2 regions of the Tardiphaga sp. 285_C5_N1_2 genome follow, and region 1 is predicted to be linked to the other one. Evidence: predicted binding sites of a transcription regulator. Region 1 holds the regulator's gene; the other holds the start of a gene.
The links. The regulator LexA, encoded in region 1, represses DNA repair genes until DNA is damaged. The targets are predictions, from matches to a motif close to TGTTCNNNNTGTGTTCNG.

Region 1 (9,166 bases):
CAGCCGGCGCTTCCGCCTTGCGCTCATAAACTTCGCTTTTCTGGATCAGGGGAATGGTCCCGACCATCTGGGCGCCGGTGATGGCAGCGCCAGTGATCACGCCAGCCAGCGCTGCCGAGAAAACGATCGACCTGAAGATGGACATGTCTCAGTGGCAGGGGAATGCGTTGGCGTGGCGCGTGTCATGGGCCGCATTGTGGACGGCGCTGATATGCGAGAAGCCGACCACGCCGACGATGAACAGACCGAGCGCCATGGCCAGAACGGCCTGCACGACGACGTTGACGTCAGTGGTGACGGCGGAGATCTGGGCGGTCTGGGTCTGTTGCATCGGAATCCTCGCAAAATAGACGGTCAATTTAGCCGAGTTGCACCGGTGGCGCGACCGTTAATTTTGCATCGCGCGGGCGAGATCCCGGCTGGTCAGATGAAAGTTCGCATCTGCCGCCACCGGCGCACGCACCAGCTTGGCGCCAGCCGCCGCCTGGAACACCGCTCTGTGGTCTTGAAAATAGGCTGCGCAGTCCTCCGGCGACGGGTAGCGCCGGAGCAGCGTCCGGAACGCATGACGGTGCACCATGCATAGCCCGCGATGGCCGGACGGCCGGAACGCCAGCGCATCCACATCCGCCCGCCAGATGGGCGCTTCATCGGCGGTTGCGGCGTGGTTGTCGGTCATGATCGCCGATGTCTACCGTGTTTCCCTGCCCTGCCAAAGCGCCGGTGGTTTTGCGTCCGCTCCCGCTCTCCGCTATGACGGGCGCCCACACTGCCGGAGATCCCCGCGATGGCCCTGATGCCGGTTACCGATGCCATGGCCGCGATTCTCGCGGGCGCCGATGCGCTGCCTGAGGAGATGGTGCCGCTGGAAGACGCGTTCCACCGCGTGCTCGCCCGCGACATCGCTTCGCTGCGCACCCAGCCACCGGAGCCCATGTCAGCGATGGACGGTTATGCTGTGCGCGCCGCCGATGCGACGTTGGGCGCCAAGCTCCGCGTCATCGGCGAGATCGCCGCAGGCAAGCCATTCGACCGCCCGCTGCAGACCGGCGAAGCCCTGCGAATCTTCACCGGCGGCGTTTTGCCCGCTGGCGCCGACGCCGTGGTAATCCAGGAAGATACTACGCGCGATAGCGATATCGTCGGGATCAACGAGGCCGCGATTTCCGGCAAGCATATCCGCCCGGCCGGCGTCGATTTCAATGAAGGCGATGTACTACTGCGCGCCGGCACCCGCCTCACCGACCGCGATCTGGCGCTTGCCGCCGGCATGAACCATCCGTCACTGCCCGTGCGGCGACGGCCGGTCGTTGCCGTGCTCGCCACCGGCGACGAACTGGTCATGCCCGGCGCGGTCCCCGGCCCCGGCCAGATCGTGCTCTCCAATGGCTTCGCGCTGCGTGCGTTGGCCCGTGCCGAAGGCGCCGAGGTGATCGATCTCGGTATCGCTGTCGACACGCTGGAGGCGACCACATCGGCCATTCAGCGCGCGATCGATCTGAAGGCGGACGTGCTGATCACCACCGGCGGCGCGTCGGTCGGCGACCACGACCTCGTGCAGCAATCCCTGATCAATGCCGGCGTCGAGATGGCGTTCTGGCGCATCGCGATGCGGCCCGGCAAGCCGATGATGCACGGACGCCGCCAGGGCATGCGCGTGATCGGCCTGCCCGGCAATCCCGTCTCGTCCTATGTCTGCGGCTTCCTGTTCATGGTGCCGCTGCTGCGCGCGCTATCCGGCCGAATCGAGGTCGCTCACGCGCTCGAACCCGCGGTGCTTGGCCGCGACCTCGCCGCCAACGACCAGCGCGAGGATTACCTGCGCACGCGTCTGGAAACGCGCGCCGACGGCACCGTGGTGGCGACGCCGGTGATGAAACAGGACTCGTCGCTGCTAGGAAATCTGGCTGTTGCCGAAGGACTTCTGATCCGCAAGCCATTCGCTCCCGCCGCCGCCGCTGGCGATTCCTGCGCGATCATGCGACTGCCTGTTTAAAGGCCGAGATGCGCGATGGAATGCCGGGCCACCGGAACTTCCGCCGCGCGGCATGTTCTCTGAGCTTTTTTCTGACTGAGATACCTTAACGCGGCTTCAGTCACTGAATTGTCACGTAACGCAGCGAGACATCGCTGCGAAACAAGATCGGTGCACAAATGGACTATTTCAAACGCTTCAATTTCCTGTTTGCGATGCCAACATTCGACGCCGACGATCTCGAGGGCATTCGGCTCAATCAGATCGTCGATGAGATCGAGCGTTCCGGCTTCGAGGTCGTCAAGGCGCGCAAGCTCGAAGACGCCACGATCGCGGTCCAGACCGACGCGGCCATCGGCTGCATGGTGGTCGACTGGGGCAAGAAGGGCCTCGAAGGCAAGACCGCGGCGCTGATCAACCTGATGCGCAAACGGGGCCTCGACTTTCCGATCATCCTGCTGATCCGTCGCAAGCGGTTTGAAGACGTCCCGGTCGAGGTGCTCGATTTCATCGACGGCTATGTCTTCCTGTCGGAGGAAACACCGCCGTTCATCGCCAAGAATCTCATCAGCCGGTTGAAGCAATATGCCGAGACGCTGAAGACGCCGTTCTTCGGCGCTTTGGTCGACTATGCCGAGGAAGGCAACCAGCTCTGGACCTGCCCGGGCCACAATGGCGGCGTGTTCTACAGCCGCAGCCCGATCGGCCGCGTGTTCATGGAGCATCTCGGCGAAGCCGTGTTTCGCGACGACCTCGACAATTCGGTGCTCGATCTCGGCGATCTGCTGACTCATGAGGGCCCTGCGCTGCAGGCGCAGAAGGAAGCCGCGCAGATTTTTGGCGCGGAGAAAACCTATTTCGTGCTCAACGGCACCTCGACCTCCAACAAGGTCGCGCTATCGGCCCTGGTCACCGATGGCGACCTCGTGCTGTTCGATCGCAACAACCACAAAGCGGCCCTGCACGGCGCATTGATGATTTCAGGCGGTGTGCCGATCTATGTGCCAACGACGCGCAATCCCTGGGGCCTGATCGGCCCGATGAACTGGGATGCGCTCGACGAGGACGCGCTGCGCGAGCGCATCCGTATCAATCCGCTGGTCACGGATCCCGAGGCCTGGAAGCGTCCACGCCCGTTCCGCGTCGCCGTGGTCGAACAGTGCACCTATGACGGCACCATCTACAGCGCCGAGATGATCATCGCGCGCATCGGCCATCTCTGCGATTATATCCTGTTCGACGAGGCCTGGGCGGGCTTCATGAAATTCCACCCGCTCTATGCCGGCCGCTTCGCCATGGGGCTCAAGGAGCTTGGTCCGGATTCTCCGGGTATCATCGCGACGCAGTCGACCCATAAGCAGCTTGCGAGCTTCTCTCAGGCGTCGCAGATCCACATGAAGGATCGCCACATCCGCGGCCAGAAGCGCCGCGTCGAGCATCGGCGCTTCAACGAAAGCTTCATGCAGCACGCCTCGACCTCGCCGTTCTATCCGCTGTTCGCATCATTGGATGTCGGCGCGCAGATGATGAAGGGCCGCTCCGGCGAAGTGTTGTGGGACGACACGATCCGGCTTGGCATCGAACTGCGCAAGAAGATGCGCGCCGTGCGCCGCGAATTCGAGGAGAAGGAAACCCGCGCCGAGCGTCGCTGGTTCTTCGAACCCTTCGTGCCCGAGCGCGTCGCGATTCCCGACGCAGCCAGCGAAGGCGCTGTTCACAATGTGCCCTGGGAAAGCATCGGCACAGACCAGCTGGCCACCAATCCGGCTTATTGGCAGCTCGCGCCTGACGCCGCCTGGCATGGCTTCCCCGGCATGGAAGCCGGTTTCACCATGACCGATCCCAACAAGCTGACGGTAGTGACACCCGGCTTCGACCGCACCACCGGCGGCTATGCGGAACACGGCATCCCCGCGCCCGTGGTGGCGCAGTTCCTGCGCGAAAATCGCATCGTGCCGGAGAAGAACGACCTTAACTCGCTGCTCTTCCTGCTGACGCCCGGCGTGGAGGCCAGCAAGGCCGGCACGCTGATATCGGGCCTCGTCGCCTTCAAGAAGTTTCATGACGACAACGCGCTGCTGGAAGACGTCATCCCCGAATTCGCCAGGCGCAGGCCGGCGCGTTATGCGGGCATACGCCTGCGGGATCTGTGCGGCGACATGCACCGGTTCTTCCGCGAGGCCAATGTGAGCGAACTTCAGACCAGGCAATTCTCCGCCGACCATCTGCCGGAGATTGCCATGTCACCCCATGATGCCGCGCGCTGTCTGGTGCGCAACGACGTCGATTACCTCCCGATCGATGAGATTTTCGGGCGCGTCGCGACGACGCCGTTCGTGGTCTACCCGCCCGGCATCGCCACGATCGTCCCCGGAGAACGGCTCACCGAACGGTCAAAGCCGATGATCGATTATCTCAGGATGTTCGAGACCTGCTTCAACACGTTCCCGGGCTTCGACGTCGAAATCCAGGGCATCTACCGCAAGGTCGACGCCAATGGCCGGATCCGGCTTTACACTTACGTGGTCTCCGAATAGGGAGCACGTAAGGAGCCAGATTTGCCAACGGAACTCGAACAGCCGGTCGTCATCCGACCATCACGCGACACCGACGTCGATGCCATGCTGGCGATCTATCGCCGGCACATCCGGCAAGGCGTCGAGGAAGGCGTCAGCGACGCCGACACGCCGCAGCCCGACGATCTCAGAGACCGGCGCAAGAACCTGCGCAGCAAACGGTTCCCGCACCTCGTCGCCACGCAAGGCGGCGAGGTCGTGGGCTACGCCTATGTGGTGTTGTTCCGCAAGCGACCGGCCTACCGCTACACGGTCAAGCATTCGATCTATATCCACCACGGGCATGTCGGTCGAGGCATCGGCCGGCTGCTGATGCGCGAACTTATCGACGTGTGCGCGGCGGCCGGCTTCCGGCAGATCATCGGCTATATCGATGCCGACAACACGGCCTCGCTCGGCTTGCATGAGAGCTTTGGCTTTGCCCGCGTCGGCTTGCTGCCCGGCGTCGCCTATCGCTCCGGCCGCTGGGCCGACACGATCATGGTTCAGCGCTCGCTGGCGACCGGCTCCACGACTCCGCCGCCGCCCATTGGGCGCATGACGTCCGCGTAGCCCAGGCGACCGCGGAAGCATTTTCCATGTCCGTCGAGGATCGACGACTGGTGAGGAACAGCCTCCTCAAACCTCCCTCAACGTGCATTCTGTTGACGGCAAATTAAGCATTGCAGAACACATATGGAACATATAGTGTTCGTTCATGATTTGTTTCGAGATTCTGTGGCTTTGAGTAGTTTGAGAGTGCCCGAACTCGCGCAACCGATCTTTGAACGATCGTCTCAGGATTGAGGCTCACCGTTCGAAGGCCCTTTGAAACGCACGCGGCGGCCGACACCGTCAACTGAGGATGGCTTCAGATGCTCACGCGCAAACAATACGAACTCCTGCGATTCATCGATCAACGGCTGAAGGAAGCCGGCGTCCCGCCGTCCTTCGACGAGATGAAGGATGCGCTCGACCTGCGCTCGAAGTCCGGCATCCATCGTCTGATCACCGCGCTGGAAGAACGCGGCTTCATACGCCGTCTGCCCAATCGCGCCCGTGCCATCGAAGTCATCAAGCTGCCAGAGCTCGGCGCGCCGGTCACCGGCGGTACCGGCCGCCGCGGCTTCACGCCCAGCGTCATCGAAGGCACGCTTGGCAAGGTGCGTTCGGCCGCCAGCATCGCCAGCAACAGCGGCGATGATGACAATGGCCGCACAGTTGCCATCCCGGTGATGGGCCGGATCGCGGCAGGTACGCCGATCGAGGCACTGCAGACGCGCAGCCACACCATCAGCATGCCCGCAGACATGCTCGGTTCCGGCGAACATTACGCGCTCGAAGTGCGCGGCGATTCCATGCAGGACGCCGGCATTCTCGACGGCGACACCGTGCTGATCCAGCGCAACGAGAGCGCCGACACCGGCGACATCGTGGTGGCCCTGATCGACGACGAGGAAGCCACGTTGAAGCGCTTCCGCCGCCGCGGCGCGTCGATCGCGCTGGAGCCTGCGAATGACGCCTACGAGGTCCGCATCCTGCCGCCCAACCGGGTGCGCATTCAGGGCAAGCTGATCGGCCTGTATCGCCGCTACTGAGATTTGCGCCTCGGCGGATTACTGATCTTCGGGTTGAAGATCGGCTTCCGCCGGCGTCGCATCCACCGGCCGATTTTGTGGCGTACGACTGTTCGGGATCAGATCGTGCTGGGGCTCATCAGGAATGGCGCGCGACCACGGACGGTCCAGGCCACGCGGTCGCACGGCATCGATGGTAAAGCCGTTCGCGGTTCGCTGCAGGCTCACCGCACCATTTCGTTGCAAGCGATCCTGATCGATCACCAGCGCCCTGCAATCCCTCGGCGATTGTCGCGCCGTGACGATGAGCGCCGCTTTCTCGCAATCATCTGTGAAAGCATCCGGCTGTAGAACCAGCGCCACCAAAGCGCCATCGGCCAGCGCCGCGATGCACCCGTCGCGGTCGCAGGACACGCCGTGGCCGACTGAGGCATCGGTCGGCAGGCGTGCATCCGCATCGCCGGCAAGCCACTCTTTCAGCAAAAATGTATCCTTGGCGCTGCGCATCACGTGGAGATGCCCGTCCCTGCCCCGTACCGCGACGCTGCGACCATCACCCGAGATCAGCACATCCGGCTGCTTCACCAGCAATGCCCATACAATCGAGAGCACCAGCACGCCAGCCCCCGCGAAGCGCAACGGCGTGCGCAGCAATCCGAGCACGATGATGCCGATACTGGCTGATATCAGCGGTCCAGTGCCGAAGGCCGGCATCCGGCCGATGGCACCGGGCAAGGCTGCGACCCATTGCGTGACCACGATCATCCACTGGATGCCGACATCCATTAGCCGCCAGAACACACCGTCAAAGCCAAACGGCATGGCCACCAAACCAAGAATACCCGCCGGCATCACCAGCGCTGAGACCACCGGCATCGCCAGGAGATTGGCGACAACGCCATAGGGCGTGACGCGGTGGAAATGAAACGCGGCATAGGGCGTGGTGGCGAGGCCCGCGACCAGCGAGGCCAGCACGAGCATCGCGATCTCGCGTCCGCCCCATAGCGCCACGCGCGCCGTCGCGGAATGATCGGGCGAGGCAAACAGCGCGGGCATGCCGATCTGTACCAATGCGACCAGCCCCAGCGTCGCCGCGAATGACATCTGAAAACTCGGATGCACCAACGCTTCCGGCGCAACGATCAGCACAACCATTGCTGCCACCGCCAGGGTGCGGAACGTCACCGCCCGGCGATCGACCATGACTGCAATCAGCACGACGGCCGTCATGAAAAACGATCTCTGCGTCGCGACTTCAGCACCTGACAACAGCAGATAGAACAGTGCTGCGAATAACGCAGTAGCCGCTGCGACTTTCTTGATCGGGAACGTCACCGTCAGCACGGGGATCAGTGCCAGCAGCGCGCGGATCGCAAAGAACACCACGCCGGCGACAACGGCCATGTGATAGCCAGAAATCGACAATACATGACCGAGGCCGGAGATGAACATCGCATCATTGACGTCAGCCGAAATCGCATCGCGGCGGCCCGTGAGCAGCGCCGTGGCAATGGCGCGGCTATCGCCCGAGAGCACGGTGCGGATCCGCGCGTCGATGGCGTCGCGTAGCCCCTGCATGGTCGCCGAATAGCGTAGCGCCACACTCGGCTGTATCGGCGGATCGACTGCCTTGATGCCGCCCATCACAAAACCGGACGCGCCGATCCCTTGAAAATACAGATCCCGTCCGAAGTCGTAGCTCCCCGGCCGGAGCGGCGGCAGCGGCGGCTGCAGCCTTGCCTTCAATTCGACGAAGCTGCCGACGGCAGGCGCCATGCCCTTCTTCACCGACAGCCGCACACGGGTGAGCTTCGGCGCGGCGCGCGGGCTGTCCATCGTGGCAACGCGCAGCACGAAGCGATCCGTGCGCTCCCGTTCCTCGTGCGTTTCAACGAAGCCGGTCAGCGCGACGGAATAGAGCGGCTTCGCCAGAACCTCATGAGCCACGCGCGCGGTTTTCATTGCAGCCATCGCAAAGCCGGCCGCGATTACCGCAATGAGCAAGATCAAGGGAAACCATCGCTGCCGCCGCAGCAAAAACGCAGCCACGCAAAGAAGGCCTGCCGTCGCAGCGGCAACCCAGGCCACCGGCTCATGCTCAGCGGCAAAATACAGCGCGATGCCGGTCCCGAAAGCGATCGGCACCCAAGGCAGCAAGCGACCGGGACCAGCTTCGGCCCACACCCACGTCCAGAGCGTCTCGAAGCCCGATGTCGACGACGTCGGTGACGGGAGAGCGACGCCTGCCGTGGCCGGCGGCGGCCATGTGGTCGCCGTGCCGGATCGGCCCCGCCGCTGTTGCTGATCCCCACCCCGCGCCATCGAACGCCCGCACGCCAAGCTTGTCCTTCCGAATGCTATCGGAAGGGCAAGCGGCGGCTAGCGGAACGGATGCAGAATACGAAAACTAATCCCTGGGGTTGCTCAAGCGAGCTTGGCGTAGCTGTCGCGCAGACCGACGGTACGGTTGAAGACCAGCTTGCCCGGCGCTGAATCCTTGTCGCGACAGAAATAACCCTGGCGCTCGAACTGCACGACATCGCTTGTGTTGTCGCTCGCCAGCGCCGGCTCAAGCATGGCGCCGGTCAGCTTCTCCAGCGAGTCCGGATTGAGCTGCGATGCGAACTCGGTCGCATTGGGCTGCGGATCGGCGAACAGCTGATTGTAGACGCGCACTTCCGCCTGCACGGCATCTGCAGCGCTCACCCAATGGATGGTCGCCTTGACCTTGCGGCCGTCCGGCGCATTGCCGCCCCGGGTTTCCGGATCATAGGTGCAGCGCAGTTCGACCACCTCGCCGGCAGCGTTCTTGATCACGTCCTTGCAGGTGATGAAATAGCCGTAACGCAAGCGGACCTCGCGGCCCGGCGCCATGCGGAAGAACTTCTTCGGCGGCTCTTCCATGAAGTCGTCATGCTCGATGTAGAGCTCGCGGCCGAATGAAATCTGCCGGTTGCCGAGCGACGCATCATCGGGATGGTTGATGGCTTCGAGCTGCTCGGTCTGTCCTTCCGGGTAGTTCTCGATCACCACCTTCAGCGGCTTCAGCACCGCCATGC
Region 2 (9,166 bases), 2.8 Mb from region 1:
ATCGACGTGATCGATGGCAATCTCACCGAGATCAACGTGACGTCGCCCACGGGCATTCGCGCCATCGCCAAGCTTGGCGGACCGGATGTCGCGGCGCGGGTCTGGGACGTGATCGAAGCGAAGCGGAAGTAAACTCCGCTCGCGTCACTCGCTGCGCTGCGTCAATACTTGACGCAGCAGTTTGAATTCCATTTGTCGCAATTCTCCGCCTGCTGCTTTTGCTTGCCAGTCATGGACGGCAAGCGCAGCATGCCGATGCACGCTCGACCAATCGAGCGGCCCGCTACATGTGGCGGCAAGCAAAAGCATATCAGTGGAGAAACGCATGACTTCAGAAGTTTCGCGAAGGTCCCTGCTCTCGCTCGGCGCTGGTTTGGGCGCAAATCTTCTCGCTCCCGGCCTCATCGGCAGCGCATCGGCCAAGGCACCAAAGCTCGGCACACAGGCGCCCTACTTCCACCGTTTCATGTTAGGCAGCGCGGAAGTCACCGTTGTCTCCGACGGACCTTTGCCGCTCGGCGATCCCTCCGGCACATTCGTCGGCGTACCCAAGGAAGACGTGCAGAAGATGCTGACGGATAATTTCCTCAGCAGCAGCAATGTCGTGCTCGAACAGAACGCGCCGATCGTCAACATGGGCGACAGACTGATCCTGTTCGACACCGGCATGGGCACGTCGCAACTGTTCGGCAACACCACGGGTCGCCTGCAGAAAAGTATGGCCGAAGCCGGTATCAAGCCCGGCGATATCGATGCCGTGGTGTGCTCGCACGCCCATATCGATCATATCGGCGGTATCGTCGATGCCAATGACAAGCCGCTATTTCCCAACGCGCAGATCTATCTCAGCGAGGAAGACTTCAAGTTCTGGACCGACGAAGGCAAGCTCGGTTCGCCGCTCAAGGACTTCATCGTCCATGCGCGCAAGAACCTGCTGCCGGTGAAGGATCGCCTGGTGTTCTTCAAGGACGGCCAGGAGTTCCTGCCGGGCGTCACCGCCATGCATGCACCTGGCCATACGTTCGGCCACCACATGTTCATGATCCAGTCGGACGGAAAGTCCTTCGCGTTCCTCGGCGACCTCACCCATCATCAGGTGCTGTTGCTGGAGAAGCCGCGGATGGAGTTCGCCTATGATTCCGATCCGAAGATGGCCGCGGCAACGCGGGTAAAGATGCTCGACATGCTCGCGGCCAACAAGACCGCCGTGATGTCCTATCACTTTGCCTGGCCGGGTTATGGCCATGTGGTCAAATCGGGCGACGGCTTCCGCTATATCGCCGAGCCGATGGTGATGAATCTCTAGCGGAAGTCCTGCGACTTTCCTGCGGCGATCTTGAGACAGTGACCGCCGCAGGAATTCCGCAGCAATTTATCCTCACGCCGCGGATGAGGCGTCCCTCTGACGTCTCTCCGCTCCGCGTTTGTAGATCCGGAACGTGCCACGTCCGGCATCCTTCGCCGCATAGAGCGCCGAATCGGCCATGGCTGCCAATTGCGATGACGTGCAGTTATCGGCCAGCGCGATGCCGATTGATGCGCCAACCCGCAACTGTTGTCCGCGATGATCAATCGGCAGTCCCAACTGCGTGACAATCGCACGCGCCGTCTCCGAGGCTTCCTCGAATTCCGCGTGAGGCCCCAGCAGAACCGCGAATTCGTCACCGCCGAGTCGTGCGACCAGTTCCGCACCGGCACAGATGTTGCGAATTCGATTTGCAACGACGGTCAGGCAGGCATCGCCCGCTGCGTGGCCGAAACAGTCATTGACCGGCTTGAATTCATCGAGATCGATCAACAGCAGCGCGCCGAACGGCTTCACCTTGATGGCCGACGCCGCATCGAACAGCGACAGCTTGGTTTGAAACTGGCTGCGATTGGCGAGGCCGGTCAGCGTATCGAATTCGGCGAGATAGCGGTTGCGATCCGCCAGAATTTTCTCTTCGGTGATGTCTTGCTTCATGCCGAAGATGCGGACGGCAACGCCATCGACCGACTCGACAGTGGCCGTGATCCTGATCCAGCGCCGGTTGCCCTTGAAGGTGATGATCTCCGCATCGAGACTGAAGCCCGTGCGATCCTCGATGGCCTTGCTGCGCCGCTTCGTCAGTTCCCTGACGGATTCTTCGGGATAACAGGCGAGCGCCTCCTCGCGAATCGGCGTCGAGCCACGCGGTAGATCGAAGATGTCATAGACAACATCGGTCCAGACCAGCGATTCATCGGAGAGGTCGCATTCCCAGACGCCGATTCGCGCTGCCGCCGAGGAGCGATCGAATATCTTCCGGCTATGCGCCAGCGAAGCAGCCTGTTGATCGATGATGGCCTGTTGAGCTTCGATCTGCGCCTTCAGCGCAGCGATCAGGTCGGCGTCATCCGGAGCGTCTGGCGGCATCGACAAGCGATCTGACATCTGCGGGCACCCAGTCTTCGTCTCGAAGCTCATAGGATGCTTTGCATGACGTGTTTAAGATTTTCTACGCCAATGGCCGACTTCAGCCGAAACCAGCATACTTTACCGCTACATTTCGTTCACTGATTGTTCTTGATGTAGAAGCAACCTTAGGTTACGCTCTCATCTCGAATGAGGGCGGCATGGTTCAACGTGTTTCCACCGTAGCCTTTGAGGGGATCGAGGCCCGCGCGGTCGACGTGCAGGTTCAGGTCGTGCCCGGTCTGCCGAATTTTTTGATCGTCGGCCTGCCCGACAAGGCAGTATCCGAAGCGCGCGAACGGGTCCGTGCCGCGCTGGTCGCCTCGGGTCTGGCGCTGCCGGCACGGCGGATCATCGTCAATCTCGCGCCCGCTGACTTACCCAAGGAAGGCAGCCATTACGATCTGCCGATCGCGCTGGGATTGATGGCCGCGATCGGCGCGATTCCGCCGGATGCATTGACGGGCTTCACCGTGCTCGGCGAACTCGGTCTCGATGGCTCGCTCGCGCCAGTGGCTGGCGTACTGCCTGCAGCGATCGGCGCCAATGCGCGGGACGAGGGATTGATCTGCCCAGAAGCCTGCGGCGCGGAAGCCGCCTGGGCCAGTCCCGATATCCAGATCATCGCCGCGACGTCGCTGATCCAGATCGCCAATCACTTCAAGGGTACGCAGGTTTTGTCACGGCCGCAGCCGAAGATACATGCGCGTGAAGAAACGCTGCTGGATCTGCGCGACATCAAGGGACAGGAAAGCGCCAAGCGCGCGCTGGAGATCGCTGCCGCGGGCGGCCATCACCTGCTGATGGCAGGGAGTCCAGGATCAGGCAAATCCATGCTGGCGGCACGGCTCCCGTCGATCCTGCCGCCACTATCGCCGGCGGAGCTCCTCGAAGTCTCGATGATTGCGTCGGTGGCCGGCGAGATCAAGGACGGCGCACTCACCTCACGCCGGCCGTTCCGCGCACCGCATCATTCTGCCAGCATGGCCGCACTCACCGGGGGCGGCCTGCGCGCGCGGCCGGGCGAGATTTCGCTGGCGCATCAAGGCGTGCTGTTTCTCGATGAACTGCCGGAGTTCGATCCGCGCGTGCTGGATTCGCTGCGCGCACCGCTGGAGAATGGCGAGGTCGCCGTGTCGCGCGCCAATCACCGCGTCACCTATCCCGCTCGCTTTATGCTGGTTGCCGCGATGAATCCATGCCGCTGCGGCCACGCTTTCGAGCCGGGCTTCTCTTGCAAGCGCGGCCGCATCGATCGCTGCACCTCGGATTATCAGGCGCGCATCTCGGGCCCCTTGATGGACCGCATCGATCTGCGCATCGAAGTCCCGGCGGTGACCGCAGCAGATCTCATTCTGCCGCCACCTTCCGAGGGTTCTGCCGAGGTCGCGGCGCGTGTCGCCGCCGCGCGCGATCTGCAGACCATGCGCTATGCCGCGGCGGGATTGCCGGGCACACATACCAATGCCTCCGCGCCCGCCTCCGTGCTGGAAACGGTTGCGCAGCCCGATGCGCAGGGACTGACATTGTTGCGCGATGCCGCCGAAACGATGCGACTGACCGCGCGCGGTTATCACCGCGTACTGCGCGTGGCGCGGACGCTGGCGGATCTCGACGGCGCCGAGAAAATCGGGCGGCTGCATCTGGCCGAGGCGTTGTCTTACCGCGCGCTGGCGGAGGACATTCGCCGAGCTGCTTGACGTCTCCTCCTCGCCACTGATGTGGACGTCAACGCGATAGTAACGAGTTTTGTTTACGCTCTGCTCACCATAACCCCGCGTTGCGGGGCCAGGGCGAGTACCGTGTCATGCTGCGTTTCAAGATTTTAGCCTCGACGATTCCCCTGGCGCTGGCAGCCTTTCTCGCCCGCGGCGATCTCGTGAGCGGAACGCATCCCTGCATCTCCACCGGTGAGACCACCATCCAGATCGCCGCCATGCCTTGGCAGGCGCAATCGCATGTCAGCTTCACCAACGATCCCCAGCAGGCGACCGTCCGTGTGCAAATCGTCGATAGTGCTGACACCGCCGACTTCGTCGTACTTGATGATGTCGACGCCGCGGAACCGGATGCTTGTCCCCTCACTGCTGCGACGCGCTTCATCCGCATTGCCGACACATCCGCGAGTTCGGAACCCGCCATCTATCTGTCGGAGGAAGGTGACGCCGACTACCGGATCTTCGTGAAGTCTCGCAGCTTCACGGCGCGCGATGCCGCCGCGCTGATCGTCAGCGCCCGCAGCCGCACCCCGGCGTGGATGGCAGCGGCCAGCCTCCAAGCCGCGCATTAACGCTTCATCAACCATGTCTGCGCGGGTAAATTCAAAACTGCCACCGCGCAAGCACTTGGCAACAACATCCCCGCATTGTCTCCGACATCTGCGATCGCCTGGTCGCGGCCTGTAGTCGCGTGCAAGCGCGAGCCGTGATGTGACCAAGCCGGAGTGCTGATCTGTGGCGAAAGGTGTTTTCCGGATCAAGGTCTACTTCCGCCGCTTCGCGCGCCGTTTTCCGTGGCTTGCTTTCGTCATCCGCTCCTTCGTGATGTTCTCGGCTGCCTTCGGTGGCGCCTATGGTTTCATCTCAGGTTCGACCTCGAAAGACTCAGGTTACGACCCGCATGCTTTTGCGATCGGTGCCAGCTTTCTGTTCGCGCTGGCCTGCGTCGCCTTGGCCACCATGAGCATCCGTATGCGCTTCATAGGCAAGCGGATGCGCAAATTGGCTGCGCATAACGAAGCCCTGGTCGATCGGAACTGGGAATTGAAAGAAGCCGAAGAGCGCGCGCGCAGCCTGTTCGAGGCACAGGGCGACCTCATTGTGATCCGTGACAGCGAAGGCTGCATCACCTTCGTCAACGATGCTTATTGTGCGCTGGCGGAACAATCGCGCGAAGCATTGATCGGCAGCCACTTCGAACTCACGCTGCTGGAGCAGGGCGATATCGCCAACGAGCCCAACGGCACCAGCATGCACGATCAGAAGATCGCCACGGCGACCGGTCCGCGCTGGATCGCCTGGCGCGAAGGTCTGGTGCGGATCGATGCGGGCCAGCCCGCCGAGTTGCAATGCGTGGGTCGCGATGTCACCGACCGCACCCAGACCGAACGCGCCCTCGGTGAAGCGCGCGACCATGCCAATGCCGCCAACCGCGCCAAGTCGCGGTTCCTCGCGATGGCGTCCCATGAAATCCGCACGCCGCTGAACGGCATTCTCGGCATGAGCGGCTTGCTGCTCGATACGCCGCTGACACCCGAACAGACCACTTACGCCAAGGCCGTGAAGACCTCCGGCGATGCGCTGCTGTCGCTGATCGAGGAGCTGCTAGATTACTCCAAGATCGAGGCCGGCAAGATCGATCTGGAACATCGACCCTTTGCACTAGCCGGATTGATCGAGGACATCACCGAATTGCTGGCGCCGCGCGCGCAGGCACGCAATCTCGAAATCGCGGCCTATGTCGATGAACGATTGCCGCTGACAGTGATGGGCGATGCGGCGCGCCTGCGCCAGGTGCTGCTCAATCTCGCCGGCAATGCCATCAAGTTCACGGCGACCGGCGGCGTAGCGCTGATCGTCGAACCCGGCATCTGGCCGAACGAAGTCTCTTTCCTGGTGCGTGACACCGGCATCGGCATCGCGCCGGATGCGCAGCAGCGCATCTTCCGCGAATTCGAACAGGCAGACGAGGGTACCGCGCGGCACTATGGCGGAACGGGTCTTGGCCTCAGCATCAGCGAGCGCATCGTCAAGCGCATGAACGGCCGCATCACGCTGCAGAGCACGCTCGGTGCCGGCTCGACATTCGAAGTGTCTATCCCGCTCACCGCTTCCGACAGCGGCGCCGCGACCTTCGTGCCGCCGGATCTCACGGGCCTTTCGGTGATGCTGGTGGCGCCACAAACCATCGAAGCTTCGCTCACAGCCCTGCGACTCGGGCGATGGGGCGCGCAGACCTGCACTGTGTCCGATCTCGCCGTCGCGCAAGCGCTGCTACCCGAACGTTCATGGCACGCCATCATGATCGATCGCGCTCTTGGTGCTGACGCTGCCGAGCGGCTTGCGAACGCTGCAATTCCGCACGCGCTGCGACGGATCGTGCTGTTCACGCCGGCGATGCGTCATGAGCTGCAGCCCACAACGCCAAGTGCGTTCACCGGCTATCTGGTGAAGCCACTGCGTGCGACCTCGCTCGCCGCGCGCCTCACATTGCAGACGGACTCACCGACAATCGCCGCCGATGATCCGTTGGATCGTGATCCGGCCACATCGGAACCAACGGCGGCGATAGCACCCAGCCTCTCGATCCTAGTCGCCGAAGACAACGAGATCAACGCGCTACTGATGCGCTCGTTGCTGACGCGGCTTGGCCACAAGCCGGTCGTGACCACCAATGGCGAAGAGGCACTGGAATCCTGGCTCGCCTCCGACTCCGCAGGCACGCCCTATGACCTCGTCCTGATGGATATCCAAATGCCGAAGCTCGACGGCATCGAGACCACCAAACGCATTCGCGCGCGCGAGGCCGGTCAACGCGTCAGGCGTACCCCGATCCTGGCCCTCACAGCGAATGCACTGGTCGAAGATCGCTATGCCTGTTTCGAGGCCGGCATGGACGGCTTCCTGATGAAGCCGCTGGACCGCGACAAGCTCGCCGAAGCCCTCAAGGGACTCGCCAAGATGCGGCACGTCGCCGCCTAGCAGCTCCACCTTCGCTGTCACACCCCCGCAACACGCCCGTCACACGGCTGTTGAGCGCCCGTGATGTCTGGTGCGGATAAGCCGCATCGATGATTCGCGTGATGCCTGCGGCACAAGGCGATTGAGTTGGGGATGGCCATGCACGGCAACGAACTGGTGCGACCGAAGCAGGGTTTCATGCAGATGTTGCGGCCCCAGAACATGAGCGCCGCTGCGCAGACTGCGATCACCTGGTTCAAGCCGCCGCTGCATCTCGATCCGGCCAACGGTATTCCCGTCGCCACGAGTTCGCTGGGCCGGATGGGTCCGCTCGAAGTTCGCCTCGCGCAGGACAAGCGCGATGTGAAGCGCGCGCAGCGTCTGCGCTACAAGGTATTCTACAAGAACGGCACCGCGATCGCCGACGCCGCCACCATGCTGGCGCGTCGCGACAAGGATGCATTCGACAAGATCTGCGATCACCTTCTCGTCGTCGATCACGACGCCAAGCCCACACTGTCCGGCAAGCAGCCCGTGGTCGGCACCTATCGCCTGCTACGCCATGAGGCGGCCATGCAGAACGGGGGTTTCTATACCGACAGCGAATTCGATCTGTCGGGGATGATCGAGCGCCATGCCGGTCTGCGGTTTCTCGAACTCGGTCGCTCCTGCGTGCTGCCGCGCTACCGCAACAAGCGCACCGTCGAATTGCTGTGGCAGGGCATCTGGAGCTACGTGCGACAGAACAAGTTCGACGTCATGATCGGTTGCGCCAGTTTTGAAGGCACCGATCCGGATCGCCTCGCTCTGCCGCTGTCGTTCCTGCATCACAACGCCCGCGCGCCCGAAGCCTGGCGCGCCCGCGCGCATCCGTCGCGCTATGTCGAGATGAACCGGATGGCCGCGGATGCCATCGACACCAAGGCGGCGCTTCGTGCGCTACCGCCGCTGATCAAAGGCTATCTACGGATCGGCGCCATGATCGGCGACGGCGCCGTGATCGATCATCAGTTCGGCACCACCGACGTTCTGATCGTGATGCCGGTGACGTCAATCGGCGCACGCTATATCGAGCATTTCAGCACGGACACCTCACGCCACGCGGCGTAATCGCTTAGAGGCGACGCAGCGCGACGTTTTCCACTACGTGATCCGCACCCTTTTTGAGGATAAGCGTCGCACGCGGTCGCGTTGGCAGGATGTTGTCTTCGAGATTGGCGAGGTTGGTGCGCTCCCAGATCGCCAGCGCCGTCGCCGTCGCTTCTTCATCCGACAGCAATGCGTAGCGATTGAAGTAGGATCGCGGATCGTGGAATGCGGTGTCGCGCAGCGCCAGAAACCGTCTCACATACCAGTCGCGCAGTACCGGCTCATCGGCGTCGATATAGACGGAGAAGTCAAAGAAGTCGGAGACCACAGGCACCGCCTTGCCGTCGCGCGGGAGGCGGCCGGTCTGTAGCACATTGACGCCTTCGACGATCAGGATGTCGGGCTGATCGACCTCGACCCACTTGTTTGGGACCACGTCGTAAGTGAGATGCGAATACACAGGCGCGCGGACGGCATTGCGGCCGGCTTTGATGTCACTGAGAAACTGTAGCAGCGTTGGCAGATCGTAGCTTTCGGGAAAGCCCTTCTTCTGCATGATGCCTTCGCGCTCAAGCACCGCATTCGGATAGAGAAAGCCGTCGGTAGTGACGAGATCGACCTTGGGGCGCGGCGACCATCTTGCGAGCAGTGCCTGCAGCACGCGGGCAGTGGTCGACTTGCCGACCGCCACCGACCCGGCGACGCCGATGATATAGGGCATCTTGCGATCCTCGATGCCGAGGAACTTGCGCTGCGCGTAATACAGACGTTGTGTCGCCGTGACATAGATCGAAAGCAGGCGGGACAGCGGCAGGTAAATCTCTTCGACCTCGCGCAGATCGAGGCGATCATACATCGAACGCAGGGCGGCGATCTCGCCGGCCTCCAGCGTCATCGGCGTATCGTCGCGCAGCTTGGCCCACTGCTCGCGCGAGAAATTCCGATAGGGATTGTATTGTTGGTC

Region 2: the regulator LexA is predicted to act here: its motif matches at 2,530-2,547, upstream of AB7951_RS27885 (YifB family Mg chelatase-like AAA ATPase).

The regions. Positions count from the first base shown of each region.
Region 1 covers NZ_CP197241.1:3,123,029-3,132,194, forward strand. Annotated here, with positions in the region: gene AB7951_RS14925 (CbtA family protein) at 1-145, opposite strand, end outside; gene AB7951_RS14930 (CbtB domain-containing protein) at 149-331, opposite strand; gene AB7951_RS14935 (hypothetical protein) at 389-679, opposite strand; gene AB7951_RS14940 (molybdopterin molybdotransferase MoeA) at 788-1,996, shown strand; gene AB7951_RS14945 (Orn/Lys/Arg decarboxylase N-terminal domain-containing protein) at 2,155-4,512, shown strand; gene AB7951_RS14950 (GNAT family N-acetyltransferase) at 4,534-5,103, shown strand; gene lexA (transcriptional repressor LexA) at 5,406-6,128, shown strand; gene AB7951_RS14960 (ComEC/Rec2 family competence protein) at 6,147-8,429, opposite strand; gene AB7951_RS14965 (glutamine--tRNA ligase/YqeY domain fusion protein) at 8,532-9,166, opposite strand, start outside.
Region 2 covers NZ_CP197241.1:5,885,293-5,894,458, forward strand. Annotated here, with positions in the region: gene gshB (glutathione synthase) at 1-132, shown strand, start outside; gene AB7951_RS27870 (hypothetical protein) at 145-327, opposite strand; gene AB7951_RS27875 (MBL fold metallo-hydrolase) at 326-1,306, shown strand; gene AB7951_RS27880 (diguanylate cyclase domain-containing protein) at 1,379-2,413, opposite strand; gene AB7951_RS27885 (YifB family Mg chelatase-like AAA ATPase) at 2,596-4,134, shown strand; gene AB7951_RS27890 (hypothetical protein) at 4,242-4,724, shown strand; gene AB7951_RS27895 (ATP-binding protein) at 4,888-7,134, shown strand; gene AB7951_RS27900 (GNAT family N-acetyltransferase) at 7,273-8,223, shown strand; gene coaA (type I pantothenate kinase) at 8,228-9,166, opposite strand, start outside.